Linked DNA regions of Polyangium spumosum. Each later gene encodes a partner of the first gene's protein in a complex. Links are inferred from orthologs where the notes say so. Each region holds a gene or a part of one and is shown on either strand. Other genes may lie near its edges. The genes, in order: pheS and pheT.

Region 1 (14,820 bases):
TCCGGACGGGAGGGCCGTCGCTGACCGGCTCTTCGAAGGTGGCGCGGACGAGCATGGTTCGGGAGGCTAGCTCTGGGGGAGCCTCGCGGCCTTGACAACCACCGCACCCGTCCGCCATAAAGCTCGCCCCGCCGCATCTACCTTGGTTTCGAACGGCGCTCCGACGGTCGGAGCGAGGCCAGGCAGAGCGCACCCTTTCGGGAGCGAGAAGGCACCATGCCGAAGATGAAGACGAACCGAGCCGCCGCGAAGCGCTTTCGCGTCACGGGCTCGGGCAAGATCCGCCGGAGCAAGGGCGGCTTGAACCACTGCATGCAGGAGAAGAGCAAGAAGCGCCTGCGCCGTCTCCGCAAGAACGACACCGTCGACACGGCGATGGAGGGGCGTGTGAAGCTCCTCCTGCCCTACCGCTGACCCCGAGCAAGAGAGGAGCGCCCAATGCCGAGAGTCAAGCGTGGGTTCAAAGCCCGTCGTCGTCGTAACCGCGTCCTGAACCAGACCGAGGGATATTTCCTCGGCAGGAAAAACCGCTACCGCCAAGCCGTCGAGGTCCTGCGCCACGCGTGGGAGTACGGCTACATCAGCCGCAAGCTGAAGAAGCGGGATTTCCGCAAGCTCTGGATCGTCCGCATCAACGCCGCTGCCCGCACGAATGGCACGACGTACTCTCGCCTCATGAGCGCGCTCAAGAAGGCGAACGTCTCGCTCGACCGGAAGATCCTGTCCGAGCTCGCCATCCACGATCCGACGTCGTTCGGCGCGGTCGTGAAGCTCGCGGGCGCGAGCCGCTAGGCTGGGAGACGGGGCGTGAGCGCCGCGGATCCTGTCCAGGCGATCAAGGCCATCGAGGAGGGCCTGTCCGCGCTCGGCACGCGGTACCGCGACGCGTTCGCGGCCGCGACGAACGAGCAGGCCCTGCGCCTCGAGCACGCCAAGGTCCTCGGCAAGAAGGGCGAGCTCACCGCCGTCCTCGCGCTGATGCGCCACGTCCCCGCCGACCAGAAGGCCAGCGTGGGCAGCCGGGTCAACGCCTTCAAGGAAGAGGTCGAGGCTTCGTTCGAAGCGCGCCTCCAGGCGATCGCCCGTGCTGCCCGCGAGGCCGAGCTCCGCGGCCTCCCCTTCGATCTCAGCCTGCCGGGCCGCGTCGAGCTCGGCCGCGGCCATTTCCATCCCATCGCGCAGGTCCGTGACGAGCTGCTCGCGATCTTCCGCGACCTCGGCTTCGTGGCCGAGTCCGGCCCCGAGATCGAGCTCGAAGAGAACAACTTCACGAAGCTCGCGTTCCCGCCCGATCACCCGGCGACGGACATGCAGGACAGCTTCTGGCTCGGGCCGGGCCTGCTCCTGCGCACGCACACGACCACGGTGCAGCCGCGCGAGTTTTTGCTCCGCAAGCCGCCGCTCGCCGTCGTGATGGCTGGCTCCGTCTACCGCCGTGACGACGACGTCACCCACTCGCCGATGTTCCACCAGATCGACGGCTTCCTCGTCGACGAGAAGGTGAGCTTCGCCGAGCTCAAGGGCGTCGTCGCGGGCTTCATCGAGCGCCTCTACGGCCCGGGCCTACCGATGCGCTTCCGGCCGAGTTACTTCCCCTTCGTCGAGCCCGGCGCCGAGGTCGACTGCGGCTGCGTCTTCTGCCGCAAGGCCGACGGCACCTACGCCGGGTGCCGCGTCTGCAAGCAGACGGGCTGGCTCGAGGTGCTCGGCTGCGGGATGATCCACCCCGACGTCTTCCGTCACTGCGGCCTCGATCCCGAGCGGTACAGCGGCTTCGCCTTCGGCATGGGCCTCGATCGCCTGGCCATGCTCCGTTACGGCATCCCCAACATCCGCCTGCTCTTCGAGAGTGATCCGCGCTTCTTGTCTCAGTTCTGAGCGGGCGCCGGTCCTTCGAACGAGATCACCTCATCCGCGATCCTGAGCGGCCCTGGCCGATGCGTGACGATCAGGATCGTCCGGCTGCCCCGCTGCGCCTCGAGCGCCGTGAGCACACGCGCTTCGGCCTCGGCGTCGAGCCCCGACGTCGGCTCGTCCAGGAGCAGCACCGGCTGACGGCTCGCAACCGCGCGTGCGAGCGCCACGATTTGCCGCTCCCCGCCCGAGAGCTCGTGCCCTCCGGCGACGATCCTCGCCTGCCCTCGCGCCTCGGCGAGCCCGAGCCCTCCGACCTCCGCGAGCGCGCGCCGCAGCTCCTCCTTCGGCGCGTCCTTCGCGCCGAGCCCCACGTTCTCCTCGATCGTCCCCGACACGATCGCCGCCTCTTGCGGCACCCACGCGAACGGCCGTTCGTCCGGACCGACCCCGGCGCGCGTCAGCTCCTCGCCGTCATAACGAAGCTCCCCTTCCGTCGCGGGCACGAGCCCGAGCAGCCCTCGCAAGAGCGTCGTCTTTCCGCTGCCCGTCGGCCCTACGATCGCCACGATCCGCCCGGGCTCGGCCGTGAACCGGACCGGCCTCCCGATCGCCCCGCCCACGACGAAACGCAACCCTTCGACCGAGAGCCGCGCCAGCCGGAAGCGACTGCGCGCCCCTTGCACACTCTCCGGCTCGGCCGCTTCGAACTCGCTCGTGGCGGCTCCGACCTGCACGCTCGCTTCGAGTGCGTCGAGCGACGCGGCGCCTCGCTCGATGGCCGTCCGCGCGTCGCCGAGATCGCGCAGCGGCCTGTAGGTCATGAAAAAGACGGCCGCGAAGGCCACGAGTGACCCGCCGAGGGCCGGCTGCGCACGCTCGATCCAGACGCAGAGCCCGAGCAACGCGGCTGCGGCGAGCACCTCGTTTGCTCCGGAGATCAGGCCTCGGGTCGCTTCTGCGCGTGCGGCGGCGCGCCCGGCCTCGTCTCCGGCCCGCCCGAGCGCTGCGTGCACCCGCCGGGCGGCTCCGTACGTTCGCCATAGATCCAGGTGCCGTACCAGCTCGTCTACAGCGGAATGCAGCTCTTCTGCGAGGCGCGCCGACCGCGCGTGATGGGACCGGACGAACCTGCGCGCCGAGGCCAGGAGCAGCGCGAACGGCGTGAGCAGCAGGATCGCGGCGATCGCGAGGCGGGAGGACAGGAAGAGGAGCGCCAGGGCGAGAGGAACGAGGTGTGCAATCGCACGAGCGGCCGCGAGCACGCCCTCGTCGACGCCTCGCTCGACGTCGCGGATACGCACGGTGATCGCGGCGAGGGAGGCGGCGGCCGCGCTCGGCGGTTGTCCTTGGAGCACGATCGCGGCGGTCATCGTGCGCCGAATTGCGTTTCCGACCTGAAAGACAGCCCGCTTCTGGCCGTAGATGGAGAAGGTGCTCGCTGCAGTCTTTACAAGGGACGCCCCGAGACCGATAGAAGCCAGAAAAATCGGATGATGCGGGGCGTCGTGGGGGTCGACAAGGGCGCTGAAGGAAGCAAGTTGCCTACCCATCAGCGCCTGGCCGAGGAGGCCAGCGCACGAAGCCAAGATTCCATGGGCTATCGCCTGCACCAGGGTAGCCCCAGAAAACATCCAAGAGTTTCGCCGGTCCCGGCGGAGCTCGTGAACGACACGCAAGACGAATGTCCGACTGGACGTGTTGTCAGTCGGCATCATCGACTACAACGGAGCGCGTAAGCATGGGAGCACACCGCGGCCATCGAGGCAGCCCGTCGCCGTCCGCCTCGCATGACGGGGAGCCGGCCCCGCTGCATGCCTCGTCGGGGGATGCTCCTAGCATGCCGACCGGCTCCAAGCCCGAGCGGGGAGCGGGAAATTCGGGAACATACGCCGATTACGGCATGAAAATTGCAGAATTCGTTGAGAAGACGAGCGATCCAGTCTCCAGCATTGCATCCGTGAACGGCGGCCCGAGCCAGCCGATTTCTTCTCGGAGAGGATCCACCGGAATCAAACCGCACAATCCCCCGTTCAGCCCCCTATCGGGCAGCGGGAACAAGGGCCCAGCCATGGCGAGCTTCGATACCCCGACGAGCCCGGACCGATCCCTCCTTGACCCGAACGAGAGCTTCCACTCTCGAAAGGGTGACTCCGAAGAAGTGAACGAAAAACCCTCCACCGCAACGAAGAGCAAGATGAGCACGTCGACCGCCCGCCGCCCCGAAGCCAACCGCCCCTCCACCAAGGCCGCGATGACGGGCTCCACGACGCGCACCGCATCGGCGCCCAAGCCCGCCCGCGGAAGCGCGCCCGGCCGTCGCGGGGCCGCCGCAGCCGCCGTCGCGGGCGCGCGCACGGTTCGTCGCAGCGGCACGATGGAGCGCCGGCCGAAGGGCCAGGAGCCCGAGCAAACGCAAGCGCCGGTCGACGAGGAGGCGCTCCAGGACGACACGCGCGCCAAGACGCCCGCCGCGCCGCTCGCCAAGGAGCCGATCGCCGCGTCCGACATGGATATTGGCATGCTGGACGACGAAGGCGCCGCCGCGGAAGAGGCGGCCGCCATCCGCCCGCGCCCCGAGATGCTCGAGCCGGAGCCGACGACGGCCGAGTTCATCGACCTCGATTTCACGCCGCTCAGCCGGCCGGATTCTCCCCGGCCCAACGCCGACCGCGAGCTCAAGGACATCGAGGAGGGTGGCGGCGACTCCATGCTCGCGCGGTATTTCCGCGACATGGCGCTGCACCCGGTCATGGGCCCCGAGGAGGAGCTCGAGACCGCGCGTGCCGTCGAGCGCACGGAGATCGATCACTGGGTCGCGCTGCTCTCGTACCTGCCCGCGGCCGAGTTCGTGCTCGACGCGCTCGCCGAGGACGTGACGAAGGCGGGCGAGGACGAGGTGAAGGCGCCGCAGGTCGAAGAGCTGCAGAAGCTCGTGAAGATCGCGAAGAAGCAGAAGTACAAGCTCGCGCCCGAGCACGAGAAGGCGTGGGCGCAGCTCTCGAGCGAGCTCGCGACCGTGATCCGCCTGCCCGACTCCGACCGCCTGTGGATGTCGCGCGCCAGCAGCATCGCGCGTGACCTCGTGCGCGAGCCGGACTTCGAGGAGGACACGATCGCAGACACGGAAGAGGGCGCGCCGATCAAGCCGCCGCGCCCGACCTTGCCGATGTCGCCGTCGTACAAGCGTTACCTCGATCGGGTCGAGAAGACGTTCCAGGCCCAGCACGACGCGAAGAACCGGTTCGTCAAGGCGAACCTGCGCCTCGTCGTGTCGATCGCGCGCCGCTACAACCGCGGCCGGTTGCCGCTGATCGACCTCATCCAGGAGGGCAACATCGGCCTCATGAAGGCGGTGGAGCGCTTCGACCACAACCGCGGCTACCGCTTCTCGACGTACGCGTCGTGGTGGATCAGGCACGCGATCAGCCGCGCCCTCGCCGACAAGGGCCGCGCGGTGCGCATCCCGGTGCACATGCTCGACACGTACAACCGCGTCGCCCGCGCGACCCAGGCGATCATCGCGCGCACGGGTCACGAGCCGACGATCGAGGAGCTCGAGAAGGAGACCGGCGTCCCGCGCGAGAAGCTCGACAAGGTGAAGGACTTCTACGCCGAGACCCCGTTCTCCCTCGATCGCCCGGTCGGCGACGAGGACGGGCGCAAGTTCATCGACTTCCTCCAGGAGGAGAACGCGCTCTCGCCGTTCGATCACCTGGCGAACCGCAAGTGGAGCGACGAGGTTCGTCGGCTGCTCACCACGCTGACGCCGATCGAGTCGCGCATCATCCGCTGGCGCTTCGGCCTCGACGACGAGGACGAGCTCACGCTCAAGGAGATCGGTGACAAGTACAACCTGTCCCGCGAGCGCATCCGCCAGCTCCAGGAGCAGGCGCTCGTGAAGATCCGCAAGCAGATGCGCGACTACTACTGAACGTTCGCGGGGCCAAACCCCGCGGCTCGAACGGCTCGGAGGCCACGCGGGAAAACCCGGCGTGGCCTTCGGCATTTCGGGGGTATGACATTTCTGTCATACACGCACGGGCACGGCGTGCGCGATCTGAGCAAGCCCTGCTCTCGCGCTAGTGATCCTTCCAGAGCGCGCGCGCGGCGGCGTCGATGATCCTGTCCATCCCACCACGAGCGAGTCCGACCTTGCCCGGGATGCCGTTCACGTAGATCGAGAACACGAGCGGCGCGCGGCCGGGAGGGCCGAGCACGTAGCCGGAGAGCGAAGCGACGGCGTTCAAGGTGCCCGTCTTGGCCCGGACGATGCCGCGCTCGGAGAGCTTCTTGAAGCGACCACGGAGCGTGCCGTCGACGCCGCCGATCGCGAGCTGCGCGAGGAACTCGGGGCCCATGGAGACGTCGCGATGCGCAGCGCGGAGGAGCGAGGTGGTGGCGAGGGGCGTGATGCGGTTCGCGTCGAAGAGGCCCGAGCCGTTTTTCACGACCACTCCCTCCTCGAAGGCGCCGATCTCCTTCAGGTAACTCGTGATGACCTCCGCCGCGCCCTCGGCCGTACCCGGGCGGCCCTTCTTCTCGGCCGCGATCGCCTTGAAGATCATCTCGGCGTAGAAGTTGTCGCTGTCCTTTCCGAGCAGCGCGAGCAGCTCGCCGAGCGGGCGGGATCGATGCGACGCGAGCAGGCGCTTCTCCTTGGCGCCGCCGAGCTTCACGCCTCCCGCGACCTCGATGCCCGCGGATTCGAGCACCGCGCGGAGCGCGTACCCCGGCACGAGGCGCGGATCGTCGAGGCGACGCCGCACCCGCACGACCCGCGCGTTCTCGGGCAGATGACCACCCACGCGCGCGACGAGGCGATCGCCTTTCGGGGTGAGGTCGAGCAAGAGCTTCTCCGGATCTCCCTTCTTCGTCGTTCGCACGGCGCCCACGACGTCCACGAAGCCGAGCGGATCGACGCGCACGGCCGCGTCCTTGCCCTTCTCCCCCGCGCGCACGGAGAGCGTCACCGTGTTCTCGTCGAGCGCGACCGCGGAGACCGGCGCGCGGAACGGCGCCCACTCGTTCGGCTGTTCGTCGAAGGCCGGCGGCACGAATCGATCGTCGAAGTACCCCTGGTCGACGACGATCGCGCCCACGCGCCGCACCCCCGCGGTCACGAGCTCACGCGCGAGGGGCCAGAGGTCACCCGCGTCGAGCGACGGATCACCTTGCCCGCGCAGGACGAGCTCGGGGACACGATCCCCGTCGAGCTTGCCGTAGAGGCCCGTCATGAAGCGATGGCCCGGCCCGAGCAGGTGAAGCGCCGCCGCGGCCGTGACGAGCTTCGCGTTCGAGGCGGGGTTGAAGGCGACGTGCGCGTCCTTCGCGGCGATCGTCTCGCCCGTCTCCACGTCGACGACGGCGACGCCGACGCTCCCGCCCCAGCCCTTCACGTCCGCCGCGAGCTTCTCGATCGCTCGCTGGATCGGCCCGGTTTCCATCGACGCGCGTGGGCGCGCCGGTGTCGCGGCGCTCGGCCGATTCGAAGGCGCCGGCGCCTCTGTCGCGGCGGGCGTCGGCACCTCCGAGCGCGCCGAGGCGGTGAGGGCAAGGAGCGCGAGGCCGACGAGGGTGGGACGGAAACGGCTGCCTTGGTGCATGGGAGCTTCCTACAACGTCCGCGGCGGGAGAGACCATCCGACGACGAAGGGTGTGGGCTTTCGTTGTGCGGACGTGCGAGACCTTGCTAGGGTCGAGTCAAACTCGATCCTCTCACTGGGACTGGAGAAGGCCGTGGCACTTCGCACCTCCACCTCGCAACTCACCTTGGGGCTCTCGCTCTCCATCCTGCTCGTGGCCTGCGGCGGCGCGCAGCCGAAGCAAATCGGCGACGAAAACACCTGGGAGAAGCCGCCGGCGAAAGCGACGACCGACGAGGGCAGCTCGGCGACGAACGAAGCGTCGGGCGAGACCGGCGAGGACACGAAGTGGACCGACGCGGCCGAGCCGGAGGAGCTCAACGAGGATCAGGTCAAGCAGATGGAGATCGCGCTGAAGCGTGGTCAGAACAAGGCCGCGAACTGCGCCACGGTCGTCGAGAACGGCCCGACGGGCGAGGGGCCGGTGTCGGTCACGTTCGACGGCAAGATCGGCAAGATCACCGACGTCGAGGTGGGCGCGCCGTTCGCGGGCACGCCGGTCGAGCAATGCATCAAGCGCTCGTTCATCGGCGAGTACTGCTTGCCGTTCGAGGGGGATCCGAAGGTCGTGAAGTACAAGGTCAACCTGCCCGCGAAGGCCGCCGCGGCGACGCCGAAGAAGTGACGCGCGGGATGAAGCACGCCTCGATCCTGATCACGCTCGCGCTCTTGCTCGGCTCGTCGCAGAGCTTCGCCGAAGAGACGGACGAAGCACCGGCGCCGCGGTATCCGCCCTCGTCGGTGCGACCGAAGCTCATCGGCGGCGGCCTCGCGATCACGGCGATCGCGTACGGCGTGGGCGTCGTGGCCGCGACGAGCTGGCCCGACGCGCCGGGCGCCGAGTCGCTGAAGATCCCCGTCGTGGGGCCGTGGATGGCGCTCGCCCAGAACAAGTGCGGCGACCCGACGGTGACCGACTGCTCGGGATCGATCTGGCTGCGCGGGCTGCTCACGGGGCTCGGCGGGATCGCGCAGCTCGGCGGGCTCGGCCTCGTGGCCGAGGCGATCATCATGAAGACCGAAGCGACGGCGCCGAAGCCCTCGGAGTCGGAGCAGAGCGCGTTCCTCATGCCGGTGCCGATCGTGGCGCCGAACATGACCGGGATCGGGCTCGTCGGCCGCTTCTAGCGCGCCTTCGTGTATCGATACGGCGGCGGCTCGGGCCCGAGGACGGGCCGCGCCGCGACCTTCCCCAGCCGATCCACCGCGACCTCGAGCGTCGCGCCAAACCCGAGGCCGAGGCGCCGCGCGGCCTCGCCTGCGCCTTCGATCGGTGGAGCACAAACGATGTCGCCCGGGAAGAGCGGGACGTGGCGGCTGACGAAGGCGAGCGACTCGGCGAAGGAGAGCGCCGGCGCGGCGGACGCGGAGAGCTCTTCGATCACGCCGCCCACGCGCAGACGAACCCGCGCTTCGTCGAGCGCGCCGGCTTCGTCTTTCGTGACCAGCACGGGGCCGAGGGTCGCGGCGAAGTCGCGCGCGTGGACCGAACCGCTCGTTCGTTCTTGCTCACGCGCGACCCAGCCGAGGAAGAGAGAAAACCCGAGGATCGCTCGCTCGGCCTCGGAGGCCGTCGCGGCGCGGAGCTCGTCGCAGAGGAGCGCGGCGATCGAGACCTCGACGTCGGGCCGCGCCTCGGTCGGCGGGAAGGGGACCGATTCTTGGTGCCCCAACAATCCGCGCGGGTTGCCCAGGTGGTACCGAGGCACCTCGCCCGCGGGTGTGCTCTCGAGCTCGACGAGCAGCGCGCGCTCGGGCACGCACGGCGGCAGCCAGAGCAGCTCCTCGGGCAGGAGCCTCGCCTCGGTGGGACGTTCGCCGGCGCAAAGAGCGTCGTCCAGGACGTCGAGGCCTGCGCCGCCGACGGAGAAGACGCGCGCGAAATAGTCCTCGGCGGTGGAGGAGCGCGCGTCGAGCAGCGGCGCGCCGCGCCTCCGCTCGAGCTCGGCCGCGTCGTAGAGGCAGCCGTCACGCTCGAGCGCGATCCGCGGCAAGACCGAGGACGGAAGGAGGACGCGGGCAAGACGCATGGGCGGGGCGCCTCGGCACCAGGATCGACCACGTTAGCACCCCTCGCCGGGTGCGTCGCGGCTATCAGGCGGGAAAACGGCTGTTTTTTCTTCCGCGGCTCGCGCGTTGACGCGCCACCCTGGACGCCTAGACTGCGCCCTGGTTGACGCTTGGGGCGTCACTTCCATCGAGCGGAGTGATGCGTCCCAAACCCCCGGTCGCGCTCGGGCAGCGTGCGAGCCCCAAGCGGGCAGAGCCGCCCGACAGCGTCCGGACAAACCAACCGAGCGCGGCTCGGGAGTGATGCGCCCACGCGGGGCCGGAGCGGCGGTTCATGAGCAAGCGGACCAAATTCGTCTTCGTCACGGGTGGGGTGGTTTCCTCGATCGGGAAGGGCCTCGGCGCCGCGTCGATCGGCGCGCTGATGGAGGCGCGCGGGTTGCGCGTCACGCACATCAAGCTCGACCCGTACATCAACGTCGATCCCGGGACGATGTCGCCGTACCAGCACGGCGAGGTCTTCGTGACCGACGACGGCGCGGAGACCGACCTCGACCTCGGCCACTACGAGCGCTTCACGCTCGCCCGCATGACGCGCCAGAACAACTTCACGACCGGGCGCGTCTACGAGTCGGTCATCTCGAAGGAGCGACGCGGCGAGTACCTCGGCGCCACCGTGCAGGTGATCCCGCACGTGACCGACGAGATCAAGCACCGCATCCGCGCGGCCGCCGAGGGCGTGGACATCGCGATCGTCGAGATCGGCGGCACGGTCGGCGACATCGAGTCCTTGCCGTTCCTCGAGGCGATCCGTCAACTCAAGGTCGAGTGCGGCAGCCAGAACGCGGTCAGCGTGCACGTGACGCTCGTGCCCTTCATCGCGACCGCCGGCGAGCTCAAGACGAAGCCCACGCAGCACGCGGTGAAGGAGATGCGCGAGATCGGCATCCAGCCGGACATCCTGCTCTGCCGCTGCGACAGGCCGCTCTCGCGCGGCATGAAGGAGAAGATCTCGCTCTTCTCGAACGTCGAGGTCGACTGCGTGATCGCGGCGGTCGACGTGGGCTGCATCTACGAGCTGCCGATCGTGCTGCACGCCGAGGGCATCGACGAGAAGATCGCGGAGAAGCTCAACATCTGGGCGAGGCAGCCGGATCTCTCGCAGTGGCACTGGGTGGTCGAGCGCTTCAAGCGCCCCACGCGCGGCACGGTGAAGATCGGCGTCGTCGGCAAGTACGTGCACCTCCGGGACGCGTACAAGTCGCTGCACGAGGCGCTCGTGCACGGCGGGCTGCAAAACGACGTGCGGGTCGACCTCGAGTACATCGACTCGGAGCAGATCGAGCAGAAGGGCGCGCCGGAGCTGCTCGGCGCGCTCGACGCGATCCTCGTGCCCGGCGGCTTCGGCGATCGCGGCACCGAGGGGAAGATCGAGGCGATCCGCTACGCGCGCGAGCAGAAGGTGCCCTTCTTCGGCATCTGCCTCGGCATGCAGCTCGCCGTCGTCGAGTTCGCGCGGCACGTCTGCGGGCTACACGACGCGAACTCGGCCGAGTTCGATCGCAACGCGCCGCATCCGGTCATCGACCTGATGCCCGATCAGAAGGGCGTGCTCGACAAGGGCGGCACCATGCGGCTCGGCGCGTATCCGTGCGCCCTCGAGCGCGGCTCGCTCGCCGCCGAGGCGTACGGCGCGACCTCGATCAGCGAGCGCCATCGCCATCGATACGAGGTGTCGAACAAGTACCGCGACGCGCTCGCGCAGGGCGGCCTCCTGCTCTCGGGGACCTCACCCGATCAGCGCCTCGTCGAGATGGTCGAGCTCCGGGAGCACCCCTATTTCCTGGGCTGCCAGTTCCATCCGGAGTTCAAGAGCCGCCCGCACCAGGCGCACCCGCTCTTCTCGCGCTTCGTGCGCGCCGCCGTCGAGCGGCAGCGCGAGCAACGCAAGCCGCGGACGGAGAGCGTCAGCGGGGCCCAAGGCACGCTGCCCGGCCCCGCCAAGAGCTCGTCCACCGTCAACTGACGCGCGTCACCGTTCGAGCGAGCGAGGGCGCCACGTCCTCGCGTGGCTCCTCCTTGCCGAGGAGGAGCGGAGAACGCTCGCCCACCTCGGCGACGAGGTCCTTGCGCAACACGCGCTCGGGCGGGCGCCGCAGATCCCACACGATGCCGAGCTTCTCGAGCGCGCGGAGCGCGTAGAAGCTCACGTCGATCTCCCACCAGAAGAAGCCCTGGTTGGCGCTCGACATGTAGTGGTGGTGGTTGTTGTGCCAGCCCTCGCCGAGCGTGAGCAGCGCGAGGAAGGCGTTGTTGCGGCTCGTGTCCTTCGTGGCGTACCGGCGTGAGCCCCAGACGTGCGAGAGGGAGTTGATGGTGAAGGTCGCGTGCATGAGCACGACCGTCGAGACCACGTACCCCCACAAGAAGCCGTCGAGGCCGAAGGGGATCGTGACCGCCGCGATGAGCACGGCCGAGCCGATCACGTGGTGCCGATCGAGCCAGCGGAGCTCGGGGTAACCCGCGAGATCGGGGACGAGATCCAAACGCGTCTTCTGGTGGTCGCGGCCCATCCACCAGCCGAGGTGCGCGTACCAGAAGCCGCGGCGCATGGGGCTGTGCACGTCACGCTCGGAGTCGGAGTGCTTGTGGTGGATGCGATGCGCCGCGGCCCACCAGAGCGGCCCCTTCTGCACGGCGGTCGTGCCGAGGAAGGCGAGCACGAGCTGGAAGAGCCGGCTCGTCTTGTAGCTGCGATGCGAGAAGTAGCGATGGTACGCGGCCGTGATCGCGAACATGCGCACGAGGTAGGTCGCAGCCGCGAGCGCTACGAGCTGCCACGTCGGGCCACGCACGAAGGCGATGACGAGGCCCACGTGCATCGCGGCGAGCGCGGCGACGTGGAACAGCTCGGACAGCGACCACTTGGAGGAGGCGACGATCGTGACGGTGGGCTTCGAATCCGGGACGTCCATTTGCACGGGTCCGACTGTCACACGCGCTCTTCAGGCGTCCCCCTGCCTCCGGTCACGATTCGGTCATGCGAGCGCGTGGCTCGCGACATGCACGCGTGACGCGTGGTGCAGCGCGTCGCGCGTCATCGATGGACGTGATGCGCACGTAACGCGCGGAAAGAGGAGGATCGCGTGAAGGTGCGAGAGATCATGAGCACGCCGGTGACCACGATCGAGCCCGACGACAACCTCGCGTTCGCCGAGGAGCTCATGACCGTCGAGCGCGTGCGTCACTTGCCCGTGCTGGATGGCGAACTGGTCGTGGGCCTCTTGTCGCACCGCGACATCCTCCTGGCCTCCGAGTCGATCCTGCGGAGGTCGGCCGTCGACCACGATCTCGAGCGCAAGCGCAAGGCGCGCGTCAACGAGGTCATGCGCGGATCGGTGGACACGATCGGCCCGGACGACGACGCCGCGGACGCCGCAGACCTCATGCTCACGCAGAAGATCGGCTGCTTGCCCGTGGTGGACGAGGCGCGCCGGTTGCTCGGGATCGTGACGGACGCCGACTTCGTGAAGATGGCGCGGGACGGGCTCCGCGCAGGGCGGATCACGCAGCCGGCGAGGCAGGCGATGGCACGAGCGAGCGCGCCGAGGGCGAGGCCGCCCCTCGCGAAGGGGACGGCGAAGGCCGCGGCGACAGCGGCGCGAGGCGCAAAGACGATCGCCACGAAGAAAGGGACGGCGACAAAGGTCGTGCCGAAGATCCCGGCGAAAGTGACGCCGAGGAAAGGCGCGGCGACGAGGAAGGCGCCGACGCGGCGGAGCGCGTGATCAGAGCGTGACGACGTCGATGGGCGGGCCCGCGGAGACCACGACCTCCGAGGCGCGGAGCACGTCGCCGTCGAGCACGTAGGGCCCCTCGGGAGAAAAACGCACGACGAACGAGCGCACGAGGTCGTCGAAAGATCCCGCGCCGCCGATGGGTCTTCCCAGGAGGACGCGCGGCGCGCGCGGGCCGAGCGAGCGCGGAGGCAGAGGGCTCGCGACGAGGTGCGGGCGATCGAGATCCTCGCCGGCGCGGTGGTTGACGCGCATGCCGAGGCCGAGGTCTCGCACGACGGCGGCGCACACGAGCGACCAGCGATCGGAGCCGAGGCGACGACCGTCGACCTCGATGGTGCACGGCATCGGCGTGAGCACCACGCGCGCGTACGGGCCTTCGACGAAGGACTCCACGAAGATCCGACCGGCGATCCGGGCCGCGCCTCCGTACCCGCGCGCGCCGTCCGCGTAGTAGAGGTCGAAGAACCGCGCGACGAGGCCGGTGCCGAAGATGAAGCCGATACGCTCGGTCGCCCTGCCCTCGCGCGTCTCGCGCACCCGCAGCGTGGCTCTGCGCTGCGAGGTGAGCGCGCGGGAGGCAAAGAGCCGCGCGAGCAGCCGCGCGGGATCCCCCTGCACGCCGAAGTTCCGAGCGACCGTGGCCACGGTGCCGCCGGGCAGGAGCGCGAGGCGCGGGAGCGAGGTCTCGCCGAAGGCACGCGCGAGCGCGGTCACGCCCGCCATGAAGCTCCCATCGCCGCCGGAGAGGATCACGAGGTCCGTGCCGCGCGCGGCGATGCGCGCGCAGACGGCGTCGAGCTCGTCGACACGCGTGGTCGGGTGGACGTCGGCGACGCCCGCGCAGACGCGCCTCACCTCGTCGAGGAGCGAAGGCCTTCGCCGATAGAGGCGAGCCGTGATGTTGGCGATGACGTCGATGCGCATGAGCGGAAGGTCCGCGGCGATGCCGAGGCCTGTGGGGGAGCGGACGCGATGGGCGCGATCGGGGGATTCGAGGGCGCGACGCGGCTCGTCCGAGCAGCGCTCCCGACCGGAAAAGGACACCCGAGGCGCGCAGGGTGACTCACCCGAGCTGCGGGGGAAAGGGCAACACGCGCGCGGACCCAGGAAGGCTTTGCGAGACGAGGCGAGGTCGGGTAGCTCGGAAGGAACGCCCGATGATCGCTCGCCGCACGAAATTCCCGCGCGCCCTTGGAAGCCTCTTCGTCCTCGCTCTCGCCGCAGGTTGCGGCGGAGGCCCTGCCCTGCGCGCAGCGGAGCAAGGAGACCTCGGCACCGCGCGACGCGCGCTCTCGTCGAGCGCCGCGGCGGAGGACATCGACGCGGACGAGGCGCGCCGCATTGCGCGTGTCGTGCTCGAGCAAGAGGTAAAGGCCGCGAAGGGCGACGCAGGCGTGAGCAAGCTGAAGGAGCTGCCGTCGTGCGCCGAGGGGCTCGACGACGCGCTCGAAGCGCGCGCCGAGGGCACGGACGAGGTCGCGGCGATCGCGGCGCTGATCCGCTTCGACGCG
Region 2 (15,001 bases), on another replicon or contig:
TCAGCTTGATCGCGCCGAAGTCGCCGACGACGACCTCGGTCATCCCGCCCTCCGGGTCCGGCTGCGGCACGGGTTTCACGTTCTGGACCCGAACCTTCACGCCGCCCCACGCGTCGTGGAAGGCCTTGTCCGTCGGCGAGCCGAGCTTCGTCATGTCCGCCACGTCCGTGAACACGTGCGGCGCGGGCACGGGCGCCGTCCCCGTCTTCGTCACCGAGCACGTGAACGCGATCTGCGTCTGCGGCACCTGGCTGCCGTTCATCTCGTTCGCGCAGGCCGCGAGCAGGAACGAATCGGCCACGCCCGTGATGTCGAGCACGTCGCCCGGCTTCACGTCGTCCGGGATCGCGTCGCCCGGCAGCGGATCGTTCTCGAAGTAGTTCGAGAGCTTCGGGCAGTACGCCTTGTTGCCGCCCGGCGGGATCGACGCGGGCACGCCGTAGCTCAGCACCATCACGCCGGAGTACTCCTTCGTCTCCGCGAGGCCCGGCGCCGACACGAACACGCCCCAGAGGCAGTTGCCGGCGTTGCTCTGCGAGACGAGGAACTTGTGGCTCATGGCGACGGCGCCCTTCACCTTCACGGGCGTCCCCTTGCCCACCGCGCCGGCGGCGTTCGCGTTGGTGATCTGCTCGATCGTCACCTCCTTGCCGTCACACGCCGCCGCTCCGCCGCCGCCGCCGTCCCCGCCGCCGCCGCCCGTGCCGCCGCCCGCGCCGCCGTTGCCGCCGGGGCCCGTGGGGCCTGTCGCGCCGCTGCCGCCCTCGTTGCCGCCCGTGGGGTTGTTGTTCTCCTCCGTTCGACACGCCGTCGCGAGGACACAGAACCCGAGCACGCACGCCGCGCTCGTACCGAGAAAAGACCAGTGCTTTCGAAGGGACATGAAGGACCTCCTGCTCGCCGCTCGCGGCGTCGAAGAAAGATGCCCGAACCTAACACGCGCCCCCCACCCCTCGCCCGTGCTCTCGGCTTCCGCGCCGTTCGCCGCTTCCGCGCCGCCCGTGTCTTCCAGCCCCGCCTCCCCTTCCGCGTCCCTCGCCGCTTCCGCGCCTGACGCCCAAATCGCGTATGACGGAACACACAAATCTCGACGTGCGGCCGGGAATAAAGCGGTTCGCTGGGGGTTTGGGCCGCGCGATCAACGTCACCATGGCGTTGACACGGATCCGCCCACCGCTAGGATGCGCGCCGTTCACTCGGGGTAGATCGACGAGAACGCCGAGATCCCGAGGCATGGGGCGCCGCCGTGCGGCTCTGGCGGACCCCCAACTGGTTTCACCGTGCAGCGACAAAGGGGCGCGAGGTGCGCGCTCTACCGAAGGAGGTCGGATTGTCTACCGACGTGATGATCGAGGCCAATGGGCTCACCAAGCGATACGGGGCGTTTCGCGCGCTCGACAAGGTGAGCTTCGAGGTCCACCGCGGGGAGGTGGTGGGCTTTCTCGGCCCGAACGGCGCCGGCAAGTCCACGACGATGCGCATCCTCACCTGCTTCATTTCCGCCACCGGCGGGACGGCGCGGGTGCATGGCTACGACGTATTCGACGATCCCCTCGAGGTCCGCAAGAAGATCGGCTACCTGCCCCAGCGCGCTCCCCTCTACGGGGAAATGAACGTCTGGGAGTACCTGAGCTTCGTCGCGGAGATGCGTGGGCTCGAGACGTCCACGTTCAAGAAGCGCATGAAGGGGATCGTCGAGATCTGCGGTCTCGCCACGAGCCTCGGCAAGGACATCCGCGACCTGTCGCACGGCTACAGGCAGCGCGTCGGCCTCGCCCAGGCGCTCGTGCACGACCCGCCCATTCTCATCCTCGACGAGCCGACGAGCGACCTCGACCCGAACGAGAAGGCCGAGGTCATCAAGTACATCCAGGAGATCGGCAAGGAGCGCACGATCCTCCTGTCGACGCACAACCTCTCCGAGGTCGAGCAGGCGTGCGCGCGCGCCATCATCGTCTCGAAGGGGCGCATCGTCGCCGACGGGCCGCTCGAGGAGATCCGCGCGAGGACCGGCAAGGTCCGCTACGTCGTGCAGGTGCACGAGAAGCGCATCTTCGAGGGAGGCCCCGCGAAGAAGGCGCCGAGCGCCGAGGAGGTGCAGGCGGCGCTCGAGAAGCTGCCCGGCGTGACGAGCGTGATCGAGCTCCCGACGGACGATCGCGCGCACAGCTTCCAGCTCATGGGCGCGCAGGACGGCGACATCCGGCCGGAGATCTTCCAGCTCGTGGTCTCGAAGGGCTGGCTCATGCTCGAGATGCGGCGCGAGGCGCAGAAGCTCGAGGACGTGTTCAAGGCGCTCACGAAGCACGACGAGCGCCGCGATCGCGGCCGTCCCATCGTCGACGAGGACGAGGACGAGGACGAAGCGTCGGCCGCCGAAGAGGAAGACGAGGACGAGGACGAAGACGAGTCCGACGAAGACGAGTCCGACGAGGACGCGTCCGACGAGGACGAGGACGAAGACGAGTCCGACGAGGACGACAAGAAGAAGAAGGGCTGAACGCCGATGGGCACCACATTCATCATCGCGAAGCGCGAGTTCCGCTCGAACTTCGACTCGACGCTCGCCTACGTCGTGATCTGCCTCGGGCTGATCCTCCTGGGCTTCGTGTTCTTCGAGTTCGGGGGCGGCTTCTGGCAGCAGGACCGGGCCTCGCTCGTGCAGATCTTCGCGCAGGCGCCGCGGGGTTTGTCGTTCCTGATCATCCCCGTCGTGACGATGCGCCTCCTCGCGGAGGAGAAGCGCTCGGGCACGCTCGAGATGCTGATCACGCTGCCCGTCAAGGATCACGAGGTGATCCTGGGCAAGTTCCTCGGGGCGCTGGGGCTCGTGCTCCTGCTCGTCGCCTCGACGCTGCTCTACCCGCTCATGATGTTCTGGAAGCCGTGGGATCTCGGCCCGCTCGACATGGGCCCGGTCTACTCGGGCTACCTCGGCCTCCTGCTCTACAGCGCCGCGGCGGTCTCGATCGGCCTGCTCATCTCGGCGCTCGCGGAGAGCCAGACGGTCGCGTTTTTCATCACGTTCGTGACGCTCTTCGCGCTCCACATGGTGGGCAGCGTCGCCGACAAGATGCCCACGCCCTGGCTGCGTGAGGCGATCTCTTTCATCAGCTTCGACACCCGCCTCGTGCCCTTCGCCAAGGGCATGATCAACACCCGTGACATCGTCTACTTCGCCTCGATCACCGTGGGCTGCCTGATGGCGGCGTTCCGCGCGCTCGAGCGTCGGAAGTGGGCGTAGGAGGAAGGCCATGGAACGCAAGACCAAGGCCAAAGCGACGACCGGCGTTTATCTCGTCCTCGTCGCGGCGATTCTCGTCGTCGCGAACGTCATCGCGTTTGGCATGAACAAGCGCATCGACGTGACGAAGAACGAGCGGTTCACGCTCTCGAAGGGCTCTGCGCGCCTCGTGTCCGAGGGCCTCAAGCAGGACCTCGCGGTCGATGTCTACATCACCCGCGGCGGCCCCAAGCAGGAGGCGTTCATCCAGGACCTCGTCGACCTCATGAACGAGTACGAGCGGGCCGGCAGCGGCAAGTTCAAGTACACGCTCGTCGAGGCGAAGACCGAGGAGCAGAAGACGGCGGCGAAGGAGGCGGGGCTCCAGGAAGTGGTGCTCGGCGAGGGCAGCGAGACGGGCCAGGATTCGGCCACGATCACGCGCGGCTACATGGGCATCGCCTTCAAGTACGGCAGCGAGAAGGAGGCGATCCCGGTCCTCTCCGCCGACCAGTCGCAGGGGCTCGAGTTCTGGATCACCAACAAGATCCGGGAGATCCGCGACCGCGCCGACAACGTCTACCAGAAATACGGCGTCATCACGGGCAAGGACGAGATCAAGCTGACCGACACGAACCTCGTGGCGGCGCAGCCCGGCCGCGGCGGCGGGCCCTCGATGAAGGGCATCCTCGACCAGGCGTTGCCCTTCTACAAGATCGAGGAGGTCGACCTTCAGAACGGCGACGCCGAGATCAACAAGGAGCTCGCGGGCATCATCATCACGCAGCCCGCGAAGGACTACACCGAGAAGGAGCTCCGCCGCATCGACCAGTTCCTCATGGAGGGGAACAAGTCGGTCGTCGTGATCGCGGGCGCCGTGAACCTCAAGGCCTCCGACGCGGCGATGAAGGCCGAGCTGAACCTCCACGGCCTGGACAAACTGCTCGACGGCTACGGCGTCGAGATGAAGAAGGAAGCGATCATGGACTGGGGCCGCCCCGTCCGGATCGCGGTCCCGACGCAGACGGGCCAGGTCGTCGGCATCATCGGCTACGGCATGGCGCACGCGCAGCACGTCGACGGCCTCAACGAGGCCGAGCAGACGCTCGACTCGTCGTTCGCCGGCTTCTTCCGCATCGAGGAGCTCGCGTTCCCCTTCCCCTCGACGCTCGTCCCGCACCCGGAGAAGCAGCCGGGCGCGCAGATGAAGGTCGTCGCTCGCTCCACGCCGCGCAGCACGATCGACACCTCCGACGCGATCGACCTCAAGTTCTCGGCCCAGGCCAAGCCCAAGGGCGAGTACGGCCAGCGTGCGATGGCCGTCGCGCTCGAGGGCAAGATCAAGAGCGCGTTCGGCGCGGGTGAGGGCATCGAGGCGCCGGCCGAGTCGAAGGACAAGAGCCGCCTGCTCGTGATCAGCGCCTCGCAGTTCCTCGCGAACCCCTACGCGCGCTCGGGCAACCCGCCCCCGATGCCGCCGCAGATGGCGATGATGGGCGGCATGGGCGGCGACGAGGATCTGCAGATGCTCTCGATGCCGTACGCCCAGAACTACCTCACGGCGACGATCCTCGCGTTCAAGAACGTCCTCGACTGGATGAGCGGCGACAGCGACCTCATCGCGACGAGCGCGAAGCTCCTCCAGGAGCCGAAGCTCACGTACGCGAACATCGAGGCGCCGAAGCTCGACGCGACGGACGACGAGGCGACGGCGACGAAGAAGGCCGAGGAGTACCGCCTCGAGCGCAAGAAGACGCAGACGCGCGTGCAGTGGTCGCTCACGCTCTTCGGCCCCTTGCTCTTCGCGGCGTTCGGCCTCTTCCGCTGGTGGCGGCGTGAGAACGCGCGGGAATCCATCCGACTCGACTGACGAAGACGAAGGAGACCCATGAAGACCGAGCACAAGATCTACGTGGCCATCGGCGTCCTCGCGGCCCTCGGCGGAGGCCTCTACGCCACGAGGCAGACGAAGCAGAAGGAGCTCTCGGCCCACTCCGCGACCGCGGCGACGGCCGACTTCCCGGCCCTCGCGCCCTCGAAGGAGGACGTCGAGGCGATCACCAAGATCGAGATCAAGAACGCCGACAAGTCGAACGTCACGCTGGAGAAGAAGGGCGACGCGTGGGAGGTCATCTCCCCCGTGACCGCCAAGGCGAACGCTTCGAACGTGCGGTCGCTCCTCGACAACTTGAAGGAGATCAAGGTCAAGGAGAGCATCGACCGCGGGACGGGCACCTACAAGCAGTACGAGCTCGACGACGAGAAGGGCGTCCACGTCGTCGCCTACAAGGGCGACGGCAAGGTCTTCGACGCCTACTTCGGCAAGAGCGGCTCTCGTGGCCAGCTCGCGCGTGTCGGCGGCAAGGACGGCGCGTGGGTGGTCGGCGGCTACTCGAGCTTCCTCTACACGCGTGAGGTCAAGAACTGGCGCGAGACGTCGATCCTCAAGTTCGAGGACGCGAACGCGATCCAGGTGTCCGTGACCAACGCGAACGGCCAGTTCAGCTTCTCGCAGAACGACGGGAAGTGGTCCGGCTCGTACGCGAAGCGCGACAAGGGCAAGCTCGGCAAGGCCGAGACGAAGTGGGAGAAGTTCGACGAGGCCAAGGTCAAGGACATGCTGCGCGCGTACAAGTCCCTGACCGCGGAGGACTTCGGTGACGAGAAATCGGACACCGGGCTCGATGCGGCCGAGACGAACGGCGGCGTGGTCCAGATCAAGCTGAAGGACAACGCCGGCGACATCACGGTCAAGGTCGGCAAGACGAGCAAGGGATCGAGCCGCTTCGCCCAGAAAGAGGGCGCGGACGGCACGGTCTACGTGATCTCGTCCTGGTCGGGCGACTGGGCGACGGCGGACCGCGCCAAGTTCGAGAAGTCCGACGACAAGAAGAAGGACGAAAAGAAGGACGAGCACGGGGAGGACGACGGCCACGGCCACGGCGCGCCTCCCGAGCTCGAGTGATCCGGCGCCTTTAGGCTGAGGACACACGGAGGCCCCGTTCCCACCCGGAACGGGGCCTTCGGCTTTTGTCGCGCGAGAACGCTTGAATCTCGGGGGGATGCGTTTTAGGCCGCAGGGGTCATGAAAGCCTCTTACCGCTGGATTCGCGAGCTCGTCCCCGGCCTCGATGCTTCCCCCGAGGAGATCGGGCGGCGCTTGACGCACGCAGGCATCGAGGTCGAGGCGATCACCGAGTTCGGCGAGGGCACGAAGACGCTCGTCGTGGCCGAGGTGCTGTCCTTCGAGCCGCACCCGTCGCGGGCGAAGCTCAAGCTCGTCACGATCAACCGCGGCGGCGCGGAGCAGAAGATCGTCTGCGGCGCGCCGAACGTGCCCGAGCCGGGCGGGCTCGTCGCATTCGCGCCCCTCGGCGCCCACCTGCCGGCCGTGAACATGACGCTCACGCCGCGCGAGATCGGCGGCGTCGTCAGCGAGGGCATGCTCTGCTCCGAGCGCGAGCTCGGCCTCTCCGCCGTCGCGAGCAAGGAAGAGGACGCGGGGATCCTGATCCTGCCGAAGGGCCTCGCCGCGCCCGGCACGCCGCTGCGCGAGGCCATGCCCGAGGTGCACGACTACATCCTCCACCTTGGTTTGACCCCCAACCGTCCCGACGCGCTCGGCCACATCGGCCTCGCCCGCGAGATCGCCGCGCTCTTCAACCTGCCGTGGAAGCGGCCCACGCCGAGAGCCCCTGCGCGTTTCGCCGAAGGCGAGGCCGTCTCGCGCCATGTCTCCGTGCGGATCGACGACACCGAGCGTTGCCCGCGGTACGGCGCGGGCCTCGTGCTCGACGTGACGATCGGCCCCTCGCCCACGTGGTTGCGGTACCGGCTCGAGAGCCTCGGCGTGCGTTCGATCTCGAACGTCGTCGACGTGACGAACCTCGTGCTGCTCGAGTACGGACAGCCGATGCACGCGTTCGATCTGAGCGACGTGCGCGGCGGCCAGATCATCGTGCGCCGCGCCGCGCCGGGTGAACCCCTGAAGACGCTCGACGGCGAGGATCGCAAGCTCGACGCCGACGACCTCGTCATCGCGGACGCCGAGGGGCCGACCGCGCTCGCCGGCATCATGGGCGGCGCGGACAGCGAGATCCACTCGAGCACCACGCGCGTGCTGCTCGAGTGCGCCTACTTCGCGCCGCGTGGCGTCCGGCGCACCGCGCGCAGGCACGGCATGCACACCGAGTCGAGCCATCGCTTCGAACGCGGCGTCGATCACGGCTCGCTCGAGGACGCCCTCGCCTACGCGACGACGCTGCTCACGGAGCTCGCGGGTGGCGCGGCGGCGCGCGAGCCGATCCTCGCCGGCTCGAAGATCCCGCCCCGCGAGCCCGTGCGCCTGCGCGCGGCGCGCATGAACGCGCTGCTCGGCGTGGAGGTCCCGCTCCCCGAGGCGACCGACATCCTCGCGCGGCTCGGCTTCGAGATCCGCGCGACGCACGGCGAGGGCGAGGCCGCGTACGCCGACGTCGTCCCGCCGTCACATCGGCCCGACATCGCCGGCGAGGCGGATCTCGTCGAGGAGATCGTGCGCGTGCGTGGCCTCGGCACCGTGCCGACCGTGCTCCCCGCGCTCCGGCCCCAGCCCCCGCGCCACGCCTTCGACCTCGCGCTCCGCGTCCGTGGCGCGGCCGTCGCGGTGGGTTTGTCCGAGGCGATCACCTACGGCTTCGTCTCGCCCGAGGAGATCGAGGCGCTCGGCCTGCCGCCGGCGCCGTTCCGCCTCTTGAACCCGCTCACGCAGGATCGCTCCGTGATGCGCACCTCGTTGCTCCCGGGCCTGCTCGAGGCCGTGCGGCGCGCCCGCAGGCACGGCGTCCAGGACGCCCGGCTCTTCACGGTCGGCGCGCGTTTCCTCGCCGATCCTGCGCAGGCGCCGCTCGCCGACGAGGCCCCCTCGTTCGCCGCGGTCCTCGCCGGCTACCGCCGCTCGCCGCTGCAGAAGCCGGTCGAGGTCGACGTGTACGACGCGAAGGGCGTCGCGCTCGAGATCGTCGAGCGCGTGACCCATGAAGAAGCGACCGTCGCGCACCAGCCCGAGGCCTCACGCGCGCCGTACCTGCACCCGCGCGCGGCGGGGAACATCCTCGTGAAGGGCCGCGTCGTCGGCGCCTTCGGCGTCCTGCACCCCGACGTCGTCGACAAGCTCGACCTCGGCGGCCCCGCGGTCCTCGTCGAGCTCGATCTACGCGCGCTCGCCGAGGTGGGCGCTGCGCGGCCGCAGTACCGCCCGATCCCGACCTTGCCCGCGGCGACGCGTGACATCGCGCTGACCGTGCGTGACGAGGTCGAGGCGGGCGCGGTCGCGGCGGCCATCCGCGAGGCGGGCGGCGAGCTCTGCGAGTCCGTGGAGGTCTTCGACGTCTTCCGCGGCGGCAGCATCCCCGCGGGCCACCGCTCCCTCGCCTTCCACGTCGTCTACCGCGATCCACGCGCCGCGACCGACCCCGACAAGGCCCGCACGCTCACGGACGAGGAGGTCGACCGGCGGAACAAGGCCGTCTTCGAGACCGTCCACGCCCGATTCGGCGCCACGCTCCGCGCCTGAGCCACGGTTCTCCGTCCAGCCTATTCATGAAATTTCGACATCTCTGCGAACACGGAGGCCATTCCGTGTTTCTACGCAGCGTTTGCGCTAACCAAACGAGGGTCCCGGGCGCGAACGATTGACGGGCTCGGCTCACCCGGAAAAGACTGAAATTTGCTACGGGGCCCTTCGAGCGCTCCCCGTCGATCCGGGTCCCTCTTGCATCGCCGCGAGCGCTCTCCGGTCCCCTGTTCGACCTCACAAGGACGGGACGGAGCGGACATGGCGATCACCGGTAGACACCTTCGGGCAGGGCTCGTGCTCCTCGGCGTGGCGAGCGCCTTCGTGCCGAACGTCACGCGCGCGCAGCCTTACCAGTTCGACACGACCGAGGCGACGTTCGACACGACGTACGCGCAGACCCCCATCTCGCTCTCGGGCACGGTCAAGAACCGCTCGGGGCAGGCCATCGCGGGCGCCACGGTCACGGTCGTCGCCTGGGGCGACGGCGCGTCGAACGCGGGAAAAACCACGACCACGAGCGCCTCCGGCGGCTTCACCCTCACGGGCCTCAAGCGCCGGAACGTGCTGCTCAAGATCACCGCGTCCGGCCATTACAGCGAGATCGTCCCGGTCGATCTGCACCGGCCCACGAGCGAGACCGTCACGAGCACGGGCACGGTCTCCATGAACCCGCTGAAGACGGGCCGCGTGCGGCTCCTCTTCGGCGGCGACACCATGATGGGCCGTCGCTTCGTCGACCTCGACAACGACGGCATCGAGGGCGAGACCGGTGACCTCATCCGCCCCGCGACCCGCGCCGCCGACGCGCAGGCCATCTTCGCCTACGTGCGCGACGCCGTCTCCGCCGCCGACCACTCGATGGTGAACCTCGAGTCCCCGGTCACCTCGAACGCGGACACGCCGCATCCGTACAAGGACTACACGTTCTTCTCGTACCCCGAGACGCTCGCGGGCCTGACGTATGCGGGCATCGACGGCGTCGACATGGCGAACAACCACATCTTCGACTTCCTCACGGACGGCGTGACCGACTCGATGCTCCACGTCTCGAACGCGGGGTTCGACTGGTGTGGCGTGGGCGCGGACGAGTCGGACGCGAAGGCCTCCACGATCTACCGCACGCTGAACAACGTGCCGCTCGCGATGCAGGGCTTCGCCGAGCTGGTCTCGGACGGCTCGACGGAGCTCGACTACCTGCTCGTCGCTCGTGATCCGGACAAGGCCGGCGCGCTCGAGGCGTCGGCGGCGAACATGAACGCGTTCATCGACGACGAGACACCCGCGCGCTTCGCGATCCCCATGATCCACGGCGGCATCGAGTACTCCGAGTACCCGTCGAACCCGATGCGTTCGAAGTTCGTGTCACTCGTGAAGCGTGGCGCGGGGATGGTCGTCGCGCACCACACGCACACGGCCCAGGGCATCGGCCTCGTCAACCCCGGCACGGGCCCGCGCTTCGTGATGATGTCCCTCGGCAACTTCGTCTTCGATCAGGATCAGTACGAGACCTTCACGTCCTTCCTCGCCGTCGCCGACGTCGACGTGCTACCGGGCGGCGGCTTCGACGTCGCGCGGCTGGATCTCATCCCGATCACGATCGAGGGCTACGTGCCGAAGCTCGTCGCGGGGGAAGGGCTCGCGCGCGCGGGGCGCCATTTCGCGCACCTGTCGACCTACCTGCCCAGGAGCCCGGTCGGCCAGAACATCACGGACGGGCTCTCCGGCGCCGTGGTGTTCCCCGCGGGGCACCGGATCGTCGCGCTGCGTTCGTCGTCGCAGTACACGACGATGTCGACGAACCAGGCGATCAACGCGCCGGTGACGAGCGGGGCGACGGGCCCCATCGCGTTCACGCGCTCGGCGCCGTCGGACTCGCTCTCGTACGTGAAGGCGAACGCGAGCGCGACGGTCGAGTGGGGCCGCGAGATCCTGCTCCACGGGGACTTCGAGGACCTCGACGTGGACGGCGATTTCAGCGAAGGACACGCGTGGGATCAGAGCGCGGTCCGCTACGTGGCGAACAGCGTCACGCGCAGCGGCATGGGCGCGCTCGTGATGCTCCGGAACTCCTCGAACATGTCGGAGATCCAGGTCTACAGCCGGCACCGCGTCCCCTTCCCCGCCGGCGCGAAGCTCACGTTCACCGGCTGGGTCCGCGGCGACAACGCGGGCGCCTTCACGATGACGACGCGCATGTACAGCGACAGCGGGGCGCTGCTCAGCCAGACGGACTCGTTCACGAAGACGGCGGGCACGTACGGATGGACGCAGTTCGTCGTCAACGTCACGGCGGCGTCGACCGCGACGAGCGCGCGCTTCTACTTCCGGCTCGTGCCCCCGGCGACGGGCGAGGGGCGCCTCTTCGTGGACGACTTCAGCCTCATCCACTGGGAGAAGAGCTCGAGCTACGCGCAGTACGGGTTCGCGATCCCCGCGCCGAACAACTGGAGCCACGTGCGCTTCACGAACGTGGCCGCGGGCGTGGGCAACCTCGGCGTCACGCTCGGGCATCGAACGTTCACCGTGAACTAGTCCGCCGCGTCCTCCGCGAGCAGCTTCGACCAGAAAGCTCTGACCTCGTCGATGCGCTCGGTGCGCGCGGCCGGCGGCAACCCGTCGAGCAAGAGCGCGCCGTAGCCACGCGTCTTCACCCGCCTGTCGAGGATCGCCACGATCCCGCGATCCTGCCGCGTCCGGATCAGCCGACCGAACCCTTGCTTCAGCGTGATGGCCGCCTGCGGCACGGTGTACGTGGCGAAGGGCGAGTGCCCCGCCTGCTCGATCGCCTGCGATCGCGCGACGACCACCGGATCCGTGGGCACGGCGAAGGGGATCTTGTCGATCACCACGAGCCGGAGCGCGTCGCCGGGCACGTCCACGCCCTCCCAGAAGCTCATCGTGGCCACGAGGACCGCGTGGTGCGCCGCGCGGAACTTCGAGAGCAGCATCCGCTTCGGCGCCTGCCCCTGCACCATGAGCGGCCCCGGCACCCTGCCCGCGAGCGCGCGGCCGAGCGCGACCATGGAACGGTTGGAGGTGCAAAGAACAAACGCGCCACCCCCCACGATGCCGACGAGCTCGACGATCCGATCGGCGGACGCGGCGAGGAACGCGGGATCGGAGGCCTCCGGCAGATCCCGCGGCGTGTAGAGCAATGCGCGCGAGGCGTAGTCGAAGGGCGACGGCACGACGAGCTCGTCGACGGGCACGGTGAGGCGCTCGTCGAGGCCGAGGCGCGTGCGCAAGAAACGAAAGTCCCCCGCCTTCGCCGTCATCGTCGCGCTCGTGAGCACGACGCCGCCGATCCGCTCGAAGATCCCCTCGCGGAAGAGCCACCCGACGTCCACGGCCGACGCGCCCACCGACACGGAGCGTGATCGCACCTCGACCCACGTCACCTGGTTCGACTTGCCGTCCACGATCTTCGCCGCGTCCGCGCGTAACGTCTCCGCACGCGTCCCCACGAGCGCGACCGCCTCCGTGATCGCGTGCGCCGACGCGTAACCCGCGAGCGCCTCGAGCGCCTCGTCGAAGTGGTGATACGCGTCGAGCAGCTCACCCGCCCACACCTCGCGCCGCAGCTCCACGCGGCCCTCGCGCGCCTCGTCTCCTCCGGCCTGCGCGAGCCTCGCGAAGAAGCGATCGGCCGCCTCCCGCACGAGCGCCACGATCGCGGTCCCCTCCCCTCGGCCGAGGATCCGATCGGCGAGCCCGCTCGCGATGAACGCGCGATCGGCGTCTCGCAGCATCGAGTCGACGCGAGCCCCGGAGATGCGCGTGCCAAAAAACTCCGTCGCGATGTCCTCGAGCTCGTGCGCCTCGTCGAAGATCACCGCGTCGTACGGCGGCAGCGCGCCCGCGCCCGGCACGTTGCCGCGCCCGAGCTTCAGCGAGAGATCCGCGAAGAAGAGGTGGTGGTTCACCACGAGCACGCGCGCCTCCTCGGCCTCGCGTTTCATGCGCGTGACGAAGCACTTCTCGAAGAACGGGCACGCCGCTCCGATCCGCGTCTCGCTCGACGAGCACACCTCGCGGCGGATCGGATCCGACTCCGCGAGCGTCACGAGCTCCGCGAGATCCCCGCTCTCCGTGTCCCGCGCCCACGCCTCCACGACGGGCAACGAACGCAGGACGCCCGGGTCGTGTTGCGACTCGGGGCTCGTGCGTAACTCGTCGAAACGCCGCAGGCAGAGGTAGTTGCCGAGCCCCTTCACGAGCGCGGCCGAGACGCGGAGGCCCAGGTATTCCGCGACGAGCGGCAGATCCTTCGCGAAGATCTGCTCTTCGAGCGCCTTCGTCGCGGTGGAGATCACGACCTTGCGACCGCTCAGGATCGCCGGGACGAGGTACGCGAGTGTCTTTCCCGTGCCCGTGCCCGCCTCGCAGAGCAGCACCCGATCCTCGTCGAGCGCGCGCTCCACCGCGTCGGCCATCGCGAGTTGCCCCTCGCGATCTTCGTAGCCCTCGAACGCCCGCGCGAGCGGCCCCTCCGGGCCGAGCCATTTTCGCGCGCGCCCTTCCCTCTTCGACGCTTCTTGCGGCTCGTCGAGCTCGTCGTCGTCGTAGCTCACTACGTCCGCGACGCCGCCTTCTCGAGCGAGAGCGCGAAGCCGACCTCGGCCATCGCCTCGTCGAGCCCCGCCACCCGCTTCTCGAAGGAGACCTCGAACCAGCTATCGAGCGTGCGCTCCTCGTCGCTCGGGTCCGGCAGGCGCGTGACGTGCGTCGCGACCTCGGCGTACCCGCGCTCTTTCGCGGCCACGCCGAGCTGCCTGGCGCGCTCGAACATCACGTCCTCGGCGTCGTGCGGGAAATCGCTGCGCTGCGCGCGGAGCACGAGGCTCACCGCGACCTCGCCCGCGTGCACGCGGACGCCCGAGTCCATGATGAGGTTCTCCCGCGCGCGCTCGGCGACGTGCACGACGTCACCGCGCGTGCGGTACACCTCGAACCCTGCAGCGATCAAAGCTTTTTTGACTTCGGCCGGCGTCGGCATCGTCCGATCGTTCCGGGCCCCCCGATGGATTTGGACCGGGCCCAAGGCTCTCAACTTCGTGAAGAAACGTCAAGGGTCGGTTCGGCGTCGCCCATCGTGATCCCCGCGTCGAGGAACGCGAGCCCCACGATCGCGCCGCCGAGCTCCTCCTGGATCCAGACGACGCGACCGCAGCGCGATCCCTCGTCGCCCAGGCCCACCTCGAAGCACTCGCCGAGGCCCACGGGCTCGTCGAGGATCGCGCGCAGGCCTCCCAGGCTGATGTTGAGCGCAAAGCCGTGCACCTCCCTCTCCCCTCGCCGCAGCACCACCCGCTCGGTGAACGGGCGGCGCGACGAGGTGCGGCGGCGGAGGCCGGCCGTGGAGGGAGGAGCACAAGTCGTAGGCGTCAAGGAACGGCGTTTCACGAGACTCGGGAGCGTAGCAGCCGGCCTCGCCTTGTCAGCCTACGTACGGTTTTTCCGCTCGATTTCGCCCTGGGCTCAATGCGTGGCGTTCGGGGCGTGTCCGCTCGAGCCGTCGTCGGGCTCCTGGTACACGGGCGCGGGCTCGAGGACGTTGAGCTGATCACGCTTCAGCTTGAGGCCCTTGTCCGAGAAGAACAGGTCGTTCTCCTCGAGGCGGGAGCGGACGCGGCCGATGAAGAGGATCGGGTCCCCTTCGCGGGTGTAGCCGAGCTGGACGATCGCGCCCTTCGGCCACGATCCACCGTCGAACGTGAGCTCGCGACGCAGGGTGTAGAAGCCCTCGGGCGTGAGCCGCTTCAACGTGCTGGCCCAGTTCAGGCCGCGGAACTCGATGCCCGGGCCGTGGAAATGCCAGCGGTTGTGGATGTTGTGGTCGGGCGTGATGACCTGCGGAAGGCCGCTGTCCGAGTGGTTGTGGAAGTAGACGATGGAGTTGGCAGGGACCTTCTGCTCGTTGCCCGGGAGCGGCTGCGACGTCAGGTAGAGCCCGCAATCCGGCAACATGTTTTTCGGGGTGGCCATGGGACCGGCAGCTTACTCATCACGCGCCGGGCGGTCGAGCCGTTCGACGTGGTTGAACGGGCCTCTCCCCCAGCGCCTCTCGCTTGAACTCGTGCTATGCCGGGGCCTCGGTTGATCCCTGCGAGGCGTCTGACCTCGCCACGCCGGATGCGGAGCTCGAGCACGTGAACAAGTTGACAAGCATCCTGGGCGGCTTCGCCGTCATCGCCATCGCCGTCGTCTTCATCATCGGTTTC

The links.
Region 2: the proteins of pheS (region 1) and pheT are in contact, whole or in part, in a crystal structure (PDB 6P24), measured with the Escherichia coli proteins. The link is inferred for Polyangium spumosum from one-to-one orthologs.

Annotation. Positions count from the first base shown.
Region 1 is NZ_WJIE01000003.1:532,086-546,905, forward strand. Bases 1-2,860 are described here. They hold pheS (phenylalanine--tRNA ligase subunit alpha), read left to right. Parts: upstream 1-843; coding sequence 844-1,878; downstream 1,879-2,860. Other genes in these bases: GF068_RS12210 (ASKHA domain-containing protein), read right to left, coding at 1-55; rpmI (50S ribosomal protein L35), read left to right, coding at 217-414; rplT (50S ribosomal protein L20), read left to right, coding at 439-792; GF068_RS12230 (ATP-binding cassette domain-containing protein), read right to left, coding at 1,869-2,860. Outside these bases: more of GF068_RS12230, read right to left, coding at 2,861-3,227; GF068_RS12235 (sigma-70 family RNA polymerase sigma factor), read left to right, coding at 4,052-5,788; dacB (D-alanyl-D-alanine carboxypeptidase/D-alanyl-D-alanine endopeptidase), read right to left, coding at 5,937-7,460; GF068_RS12245 (hypothetical protein), read left to right, coding at 7,594-8,124; GF068_RS12250 (hypothetical protein), read left to right, coding at 8,133-8,627; GF068_RS12255 (fumarylacetoacetate hydrolase family protein), read right to left, coding at 8,624-9,529; GF068_RS12260 (CTP synthase), read left to right, coding at 9,844-11,535; GF068_RS12265 (acyl-CoA desaturase), read right to left, coding at 11,528-12,484; GF068_RS12270 (CBS domain-containing protein), read left to right, coding at 12,656-13,297; GF068_RS12275 (diacylglycerol/lipid kinase family protein), read right to left, coding at 13,298-14,233; GF068_RS12280 (HEAT repeat domain-containing protein), read left to right, coding at 14,467-14,820.
Region 2 is NZ_WJIE01000004.1:760,667-775,667, reverse strand. The notes cover bases 6,002-9,042. They hold pheT (phenylalanine--tRNA ligase subunit beta), read left to right. Parts: upstream 6,002-6,308; coding sequence 6,309-8,777; downstream 8,778-9,042. Other genes in these bases: GF068_RS17000 (CapA family protein), read left to right, coding at 9,039-9,042; GF068_RS17010 (DUF4340 domain-containing protein), read left to right, coding at 6,002-6,188. Also shown: GF068_RS44280 (hypothetical protein), read right to left, coding at 1-883; GF068_RS17025 (ATP-binding cassette domain-containing protein), read left to right, coding at 1,331-2,500; GF068_RS17020 (ABC transporter permease), read left to right, coding at 2,507-3,244; GF068_RS17015 (GldG family protein), read left to right, coding at 3,255-5,093; more of GF068_RS17010, read left to right, coding at 5,112-6,001; more of GF068_RS17000, read left to right, coding at 9,043-11,312; GF068_RS16995 (ATP-dependent DNA helicase), read right to left, coding at 11,309-13,351; GF068_RS16990 (hypothetical protein), read right to left, coding at 13,351-13,776; GF068_RS16985 (PilZ domain-containing protein), read right to left, coding at 13,827-14,183; GF068_RS16980 (hypothetical protein), read right to left, coding at 14,259-14,765; GF068_RS16975 (peptidylprolyl isomerase), read left to right, coding at 14,930-15,001.